One region of the Leuconostoc sp. UCMA20149 genome, then DNA from elsewhere that is predicted to be linked to it. Evidence: riboswitches for the same ligand, from Rfam matches in the RefSeq annotation. Region 1 holds a riboswitch; the other holds the start of a gene.
The links. A riboswitch is a leader RNA that binds a small molecule or an ion and turns the genes downstream of it on or off. The one in region 1 is predicted to bind thiamine pyrophosphate.
Positions count from the first base shown of each region.

Region 2: another riboswitch for thiamine pyrophosphate. It lies ahead of FF105_RS02815 (transcriptional activator); the one in region 1 lies ahead of FF105_RS04350 (ECF transporter S component).

Region 1 covers NZ_VJYC01000003.1:230,898-235,153, forward strand. The annotation lists gene FF105_RS04340 (ABC transporter ATP-binding protein) at 1-908, opposite strand, end outside; gene FF105_RS04345 (thiamine-binding protein) at 945-1,238, opposite strand; gene FF105_RS04350 (ECF transporter S component) at 1,235-1,813, opposite strand; TPP riboswitch at 1,958-2,047, opposite strand; gene FF105_RS04355 (DMT family transporter) at 2,216-3,157, shown strand; gene FF105_RS04360 (tRNA (adenine(22)-N(1))-methyltransferase) at 3,227-3,916, shown strand; gene FF105_RS04365 (Nif3-like dinuclear metal center hexameric protein) at 3,910-4,256, shown strand, end outside.
Region 2 covers NZ_VJYC01000002.1:164,995-169,250, forward strand. The annotation lists gene thiE (thiamine phosphate synthase) at 1-46, opposite strand, end outside; gene thiD (bifunctional hydroxymethylpyrimidine kinase/phosphomethylpyrimidine kinase) at 36-869, opposite strand; gene thiM (hydroxyethylthiazole kinase) at 866-1,642, opposite strand; gene FF105_RS02815 (transcriptional activator) at 1,642-2,202, opposite strand; TPP riboswitch at 2,290-2,378, opposite strand; gene FF105_RS02820 (hypothetical protein) at 2,417-2,923, opposite strand; gene FF105_RS02825 (hypothetical protein) at 2,920-3,210, opposite strand; gene FF105_RS02830 (vWA domain-containing protein) at 3,207-4,256, opposite strand, start outside.

The sequences.
Region 1 (4,256 bases):
ATATTTTTTGATTGATAAGTTATCTGCCCATCAAAAGATTTCAATTTAGTTAACGCATTAAATAAAGTTGATTTGCCGCTACCATTTGCGCCAGTCAGGAGGGTAATTCCTGGTGCACCAATTAGAAGTTCTGGCACCGTTATCAAAGTCTTTTTTTCGTTCAATAACTTGAAATGATTTAGTTCAAAAACCCCTTCACTGATTATTTTAAAAGTATGATGTTGTGGCTTTGGAAGTCGTTGAATAAATTGAGTATGATCAAGTGCTGATATTTTATGATTATGAATTTCCCACACATTGTTGACAATCTCTGGATAGCCTGAAAAATCGTGATCCGCAACAAGAATTGTAACGCCATCGGCCTGCAATGTTTTTACTTTTTTTAAAATTTCCTGCCGTGCTGTCATATCAACATTAGCGAAAGGTTCATCTAGTAGTAACAATTTACTTTTCATCGCAACGATAATTGCCAAAGCAACTTTTTGTTTTTCACCACCTGATAGTGTGGTCATTTGTTGATTGGCTAGTTGTTCGATGCCGACAAATTTAAGCGCCGCTGTTGCACGTTCAGCTATTTCATCAGACGCAATTTGCAAGTTTTCTAGTGTAAACGTCAATTCCTCAAAAGGGGTAGGCATCGCAAACTGTGTGTCGGGATCTTGAAATAAGAAACCAACATACTGGGCTCTCTGATTAGCTGGTAGCTGGCTGATGGCGATATTGTCAACCAAAACAGTGCCTTTAAGTTGAGGAAACAGGCCAGCAATAATTTTTAACAAAGTAGATTTACCAATACCCGATGGTCCAATCAAAAGGTTGAAGCTATTTTCTTGAATGGTCAATGTCAAGTCGTCAAAAATTTTTGTTTTGCCATAGCTTAAATTAAGGTGTTCTAGAGTAACAATCATGGTTTGTGGTATCCTATGTACGCGGAAAAAACCGCTTTATCTGTATTTATCTGTTTTTTTTGCTATTGTAAGTACATCGCTAGTCGTCGCCATATTGATTTTGCTATAAACCATTACAGGTATGTCTGTGATTTCGGCCGCAACTTTTGGTAATTGTGCTAAGATTGCCATCAATTGATCGTAATCACCTTCTAATGTCGATTCAAACGCACCAACTTGGTAATTAACACCGCTAGCATCAATATAAGCAATGACATGATCAACAATTTTAATCACATCATTTTCGTTGGCAGTCATTGGCAAAACTTGTACTGCAATACTTGAAATCATGAGATCACCTCTGATTGATGCGTTGTCAAAATACCTGATTTAGCAATTAGCTTCTGTGTGAAGTAAACAATGACACCAGCAAAAATTGCCGATGAAATCAGGCGTGTGATAAATAGACCAACTAACAGACCTAATGAATATTGGGCATAGCCATTGCGAAGCAAGTCCCAACCAAAGGTGACAATTGTGACGGTAATGACAGAAGCTGTTAAGCTAGTTTTATCCCAACGTCGATATCCAAAAATAGCAAATCCAATTTCAGTTCCGAGGCCCTGAATGGCACCAGCAACGATATTCATGACACCCCATTGTGAGCCAAAAACCATTTCAATAGTACCTGCAAGTGTTTCGCCAATAATCGAAGCTCCGGCACGGCGAATAATGTATCCCGCCATTGGACCAGCCATTAGCCATGGACCAATTGTTGCATCGTTAGCGTATGGACTTAAACCCATAGGTGTTAATATTGCTGCAATAACATTATAAGCAAATGCCCAAGCCCAGAAAATAAAGCCGAAAAACACCGCGATGAGTGCGATAAAGATGACGTCACGAAGTGACCATTTTGTATGCATGTTGCACACCTCCGAATTTGTTGTGAAAACACCGCCATGAGGTTAGACATACAAAAAGCCAATCTTCGTGGGAAGATTGGCTTTGATATCATATCAATTAAAAATACTACAACAGACTGAATAGGTAGTTCGTCTGTATACAATCAATATTAAAGTAAATCTCCCTACGCTAGTATAATCTAGATCAGGTTATATGGGTATTATCTCAGCCGTTTGGCACCCCAGATTTTGGTGTTTTCAATTGTTTTCAATTGTTTGTGATTAACTCACAAACAGAGTGTACCACAATCCATTTTTGCCTGCAAGCGGTGAAAGTCGTTTGGCTTGCAAAAATGGTTCTTATGGGTATACTTATTATTCATGAGTTGCAATTAAGAAGATAAGTTTAGGAGTTGTATTGAGATGCTTTATTTTATTGGATTGGCTGCTGGATTCTTATTAGCTAATCAAAGTGCTATTAATGCAAAATTAGGTGCAGCGGTGCGTTCACCGTTTAGGTCTAGTTTGATTTCATTTACAGTCGGGACAATATTTCTCATCGCCGTCTTTTTTGGAACTAGTCAACATATTGTTCCTATTGGCACTGTTTTATCGCATAATCCGTGGTGGATTTGGTTGGGCGGGATTTTGGGTGTCTTCTTTTTAACGTCTAACATTTTAATGTTTCCTAAATTAGGGGCAATCCAAACGATTATTCTGCCCATTTTAGGCCAAGTTTTGATGGGAGAAGTGATTGATATATTTGGGCTTTTTGGGGCACAACAACATCCTTTAACCTGGTTGAAGTCGATGGGAATTTTGATTTTATTCTTAGGTATTTATATTGCTGTTGTGTTGGCGAGCCGAGGATTCGCTAAGGTTGAAGAAAAAAGTGACACAGATCATGAAAACGCCGTTACGTTGAATTTATGGCGTTTGTGGGGGATAGTGGCAGGTGCTATTTCAGCTATTCAACAAGCCATCAATGGTCACTTAGGACAATTAATGCATTCCTCAGTTGGTGCCTCGGTGTTTTCTTTTTTGACAGGCACCATCTTGATTTTTTTGGTTGTCATGGTTCGTGACAAGTCTCTTTTACCCAAAACATTCCACGCTAATGAACAGCCATTTTGGTTGTTCATTGGTGGCGTATTGGGCGCTGCGTTTGTTTTCGCAGCCGCCTATTTAGTGCCACAACTGGGAGCAGGAGTAACGGTGACTTTGGGATTATTTGGTTCAATCGTTGGATCAATGGCTGTCACACAATTTGGATGGTGGCGTTCACCACAAAGACAAGTGACGCGGGCTCAAATATTTGGTATCGTGGTGATGGCAATCGGTGTGCTACTGATAAAATTTGGATAAGGAAAGTCAGCGCATAGCTGGCTTTTTTGCTATACTTGTAGGAGTAAAAAAATTTTTTTAGGAAACATTATGGATAGTATTCATCTTTCGCCACGCCTTGAAGCTGTGGTTAAGCACGTGCCACAAGACGCAATAATTGCTGATATCGGTTCAGATCATGCCTATTTACCTGCACACTTACTCTTGACCAATCATGTCCGGCATGCCATAGCCGGTGAGGTTGCTCAGGGACCATTTGAAAATGTCCAACATGAAATTAACAGACGACATCTGAATGGCAAACTTGAGGCGCGATTAGCGAATGGTCTAGCCGCTATTGATACCGCTGATAAGGTTAACACGGTTGTAATTGCTGGCATGGGCGGCATTTTAATTCAAGACATTTTGTCAGCCGGGCACTCAAAAAATCATCAATTTAATACTTTGATTTTACAACCAAATACTGATGAGAATGTTGTCAGATCATGGTTAAACAACAACCACTATTTGATTATAGCGGAAGATATTGTTCAGGAAGGTTCGCATTTTTATGAAGTGATTGTTGCAACACCTGGTGAATCAAAATTATCTGATCATGAGATTGATTTTGGTCCGTATCTGTTGCAAGCAAAATCACCAATTTTTGTCGCCAAGTGGCAAAAAGAATGTGACCGCATCCAACTTATTTTGGAACATTTGAAAAATTCAGGAAACCAAAATACAGTAGCTTATAAGAAATGGCAAACGACTTATGATCGCATCAAGGAGCTGATATCGTGATTGCACAAGAATTAATTGATCAAATTGAACAGTTTGCGCCACTATCATTGGCAGAAGCAGGGGATCCCACCGGTTTACAAATTGGCAACCCTAATCAACAAATTAATCGCGTTATGACTACGTTAGACGTGCGTCCAGAAGTTGTCAAAGAAGCCATTGCTGCTAGGGTAGACTTTATTTGGGCACATCATGAGGCAATGTTTTTTCCAGCCAAAAACTTAGACCTATCTGTTCCACAAAATCAAATGTATGCAGATCTTATCGCGAATCAAATTGTCGTTTATGCATCACATACCAATTTGGACAGTGCTTTTGGTGGAATGAATGATTGGTTATCAGC
Region 2 (4,256 bases), on a different contig from region 1:
TGCCTAAAACAAAATAACGTCGTAATATTAACGGATTAAATGTCATGAAGTACCTCAATTGTATCTTCTGTCACCAATTTGGTCCCATGGTTAAGTGGTCCATGTCCGTGTCCAACAGCAATGCCATCACGAATTGTGGCGTCAACGTATCTTTTCCCATTCAAAATTGCCACATCTAAAGTTTTGCCAAGCGCTAATTGTGAAGTAATCGCTGCCGAAATAGTGTCTCCGGTGCCGTGGGTACGCTCAGTATGGACCCGCTGACTTGCCAACCAGAAATCTGTCCCATCAGCCAATAAGATGTAATCCTCAATACGTGATGACTGCCCATGACCTCCTTTCAATAAAACATTTTTGGCGCCTAATTTTTGAATCGTCCTAGCTGCACGTTGCATGTCTTGCCGATTATTAATCGCTTGACCACTTAAAATTTCAGCTTCTGGCATATTAGGCGTTACAAGTTCTGTCAGCGGTAACAATAAACTTTTCACGGCAGCCACTGCATCAGGATTAAGCAGCTTTGCGCCACCTTTCGCAACCATTACCGGATCTAACACATATTTACCAAAATCAAAATTTTGCAAGCCTTTGGCAACAAGCGCTACTGTCTCTGCGTTACCGAGCATGCCAGTTTTGATTGCTTTAATCGCTAAATCATCAGCGATTGATTTCATTTGTGACCAAATCATATCAGGTGGGGTCATCAAAACATCTTGAACACCCAATGTATTTTGCGCTGTTAAAGCGACAAATACATTAGCACCATAGACACCCTGTGCAGCAAATGTCTTTAAATCAGCACTAATACCGGCACCACCACTACTATCAGCACCAGCGATTGTTAATACTTGTGGTGTTTCATTGCTCATAAATATTGCACACTTTCAGTCATAAATGTCGCTACTTCCTCGCTTGTAATTGCAGCAAGCTCATCTAGCAATTGCATACTATAAAAACCTGGTGTCGTAATTTGACGGCTGGCTTTGAGCCCAGCTAACTTAAAAGTTGCCATCGCATACGTGACATTTTCCACAGTGAGTGATTCAGCTACAAAGGCACCAATAACAGACGATAATGCATCGCCAGTACCCACATTAGTTGATAATAATGGCACATCTGTCTCAATGACGGCAGTTTGATGGCCATCACTAATAACATCTTTGGCGCCACTTAATGCAATTATGGCACCAGTCTTTTCTGCTGCTAATTGTGCGATGGCAATCACATCCCCACTACCAGTGGCATCAATGCCTTGACTGTCAAAATCAATATCGGCAAACCACGCTATTTCCGCTGCGTTGCCTCGAATAATATCAACATGCCCTTCTTGCATCAAAGTCTGCACAGCCTTACTACGAAAAGGTACTGCAACAGCAACTGGATCCAAGATAACAGGTTTATCTAAATTAGTAGCGACCTTTGAAAGCGTTACAATATCAGACAGTTCATTGGCCTTAAGCGTACCAATATTGATGACAACGGCATCTGCAATTTGACATAAATCATTAAATTCACTAACTTCCCTACTCATAAGTGGCGAAGCACCAATAACATTCACGACATTGGCTACGAATTGTGGGGTAACAAAGTTAGCATAAGTCAGAACAAGCGGTGATTGTGTCCGTACATTTTTAATCGTCATTAGTATTGACTCCCTTTTTCATAGGCATTCCGCCAAAATTTTAGTTCAAATTGATATGATTTTTCAAAAATAGCGACATCCAGTTGACCGTCTGAATGGTCAACAATCTGCCAGTAATAGGTTACCAAATCATGATATTGTTTACTGGCGTAATATTGCTGCCAACCATTGTTTGTTTGATGTGCCAGTGCTTTAGCTATAAAATAATAGGATTCTACACAAGGTAAGGTTGCCATAATTGCTGCCATAGCACCTTTTTGAGCTGCAGAACGCATGTGATTCACATAAGATTGCCCAACCAAATCTAAAGGCTTTGGGGCAACAGCATCCACTAGACTAAGATGTGCTTGTCCTTCATCGTCGCTTGTCGGTCTGGTTAAATGTAATGATTCATCAATTTGATTCACAATGGGCATAAATGCTTCAATGTAGCTTGCATCTTGTGCTGTATAATAATCAGCTTGCCGCTGAGTTAATGAATTACTGCCAATAGCTTTCACGAAAGGTTCAGCCATGATTTGAGGCATAAATTGTTCTCTAATGGTTTGTAATGAGGTCATGTTTTCTCCATAATAGGACACAAAAAGGCCGCGAACCCACTCCAAGAAGATGCGTTCACGGCCAGTAATCAACATTTAAAAAACACTAGCTTATGCAACATATCTCCCTGCGTACGTACTAACGTCATCAGGTTCAATGGGTATTTCTCAGCCAATCGGCACCCCAGATATTTTATTTAATTCAAGATAAGTGTAAATGAATGTCACCAGATAATCAACCCCACCATTCAGGATCAACATCTCTCATTTGATGTTTTAGTGACAATTGCGAATCACTTGTAACACGTTGATAAGTTGTTGTATAAGGATTTTTCATCAAATTAATCATTTGCTGATACTGCGTACTTTTCAAAAAATCAGCTAATTGACTGTGATTTTGCCAAAAAGTCCACAGCATATAATCTGCTTTACCATTATCATTTTGAGCCACAACACCGGCAACATTTACTAACTTACCAATTAGTTTATCATTATCATCTTTAGCCTGAAAGGTAATTTGATGAATCACACGACCAGTTAACTGACCATTAGTATAACGACTATCAAATCCTAATGGCCGTTGAAATTGTTGGACAATTTCTGGTGCATCCAAAATCAAAATATTCGAACCAGCCAATTGTGATACCTTCCCGAGGTAAAACACATTGTCTGGATTCGCTGTTTGAAGTGCTAATAATTCTGAAACTGACTGTTCTGGTGCAAGTACAAGATTAATTTTCATAAGAATGGCTCCTTTAACATTGTGACGACATCTGGTGAAAGCCGAACTGCATTACGCTGAATAAACTGTTGAACGCCTTTAAACGTTGTCAGATCAACTGTGGGTGTCATAGCGTCTGATGCAACTAATGCTTTTGCATAAACAATATCTGAACGCGTCATCATCGTCATGCCCCATGGCTCGCTCAGCAACAGTGATTCCCATTGATCGGTTAATAATGCTTCAGCTCTTTTGAACCGATTGTCTTTGGCAATAAAACTACTCAGATCTCTTGGATTTAATTTCATAGGGTCAACACCTTTCCAATTTGATTAGGCAAACTGAGTTGTTGCTGTTCTGGCAGTATCCAATAAACACGACGATACTGTGACATAATCGGTGATGTTTCACCGTCACCATCAGTTAGGATAATCACTGTTGTCGTCTCACGAGGTGTTTTTTGTTTATCTAGATAGTCAAAAATACTTTGAAATGCCGTCCCCCCGCCAGCACGGCGCTGCCAATGATTGATATTTTGAATCACTTCAACTGCTGTATCAAATGAAAACACGCGAACTTTAGCATCAAATTGTTGTGTTATTTGCATCACATTGGCTAGGAATTTACCCACTAGTTTATCACTAATAGAAGCCGAATTGTCGACAAATACCAAAATTTCATTTTCATACGTACTAATTTCACCAAATAAATCCATTCGGTAGGCTTGGCGTCGATTAAATCGTGCGCGTGATGGTTTCTTTTGATTAGGTACTTGGCTTACCCCTGTTTTGAGGATTTGATGCCAATTTTTTTTAGGCACCACCACCGCAGCAATCTGCTGCATGACAGCACTAGTCAAGTGACCTCGCCCAGATTTTTGTGCATCTTCATTGGCTTGGCGAATGACTTGTTCAAGTGCCGATTTAGCCTCATCAGCCTCATCGCCAACACTCGCCCAATCACCGTGGCCGTCGATGTCCCCATGAGCGGGCACATCATCTTCAAAACGACTGATTAAATCAATATAAGTTTGCGAATCTTGATAAGGCGCAAACCATTCGCCGTACACATCAAACAGCATTTGCAAAGTCACAGCCGTTGGTAACTCACCTAATTCCTTAGGTAAATATTGATTAATCGCCACATCAGTTCCTAGATCAACAACTGATTTTGCTTGGTGCGTTGTAGCATAGCGAACTGGGTGTTCCCAAATAACATGCAGTGCTTCATGTGCCAATGCAGCCGCAATCTGATTGTATGTGCTGAAATTTTCTGTTAAACGAGCTGGATTGATTACTAAGTACCAACGATGATTTTGCCATTTTAATGCCAATGGATGCGGTGCTAACAGGTT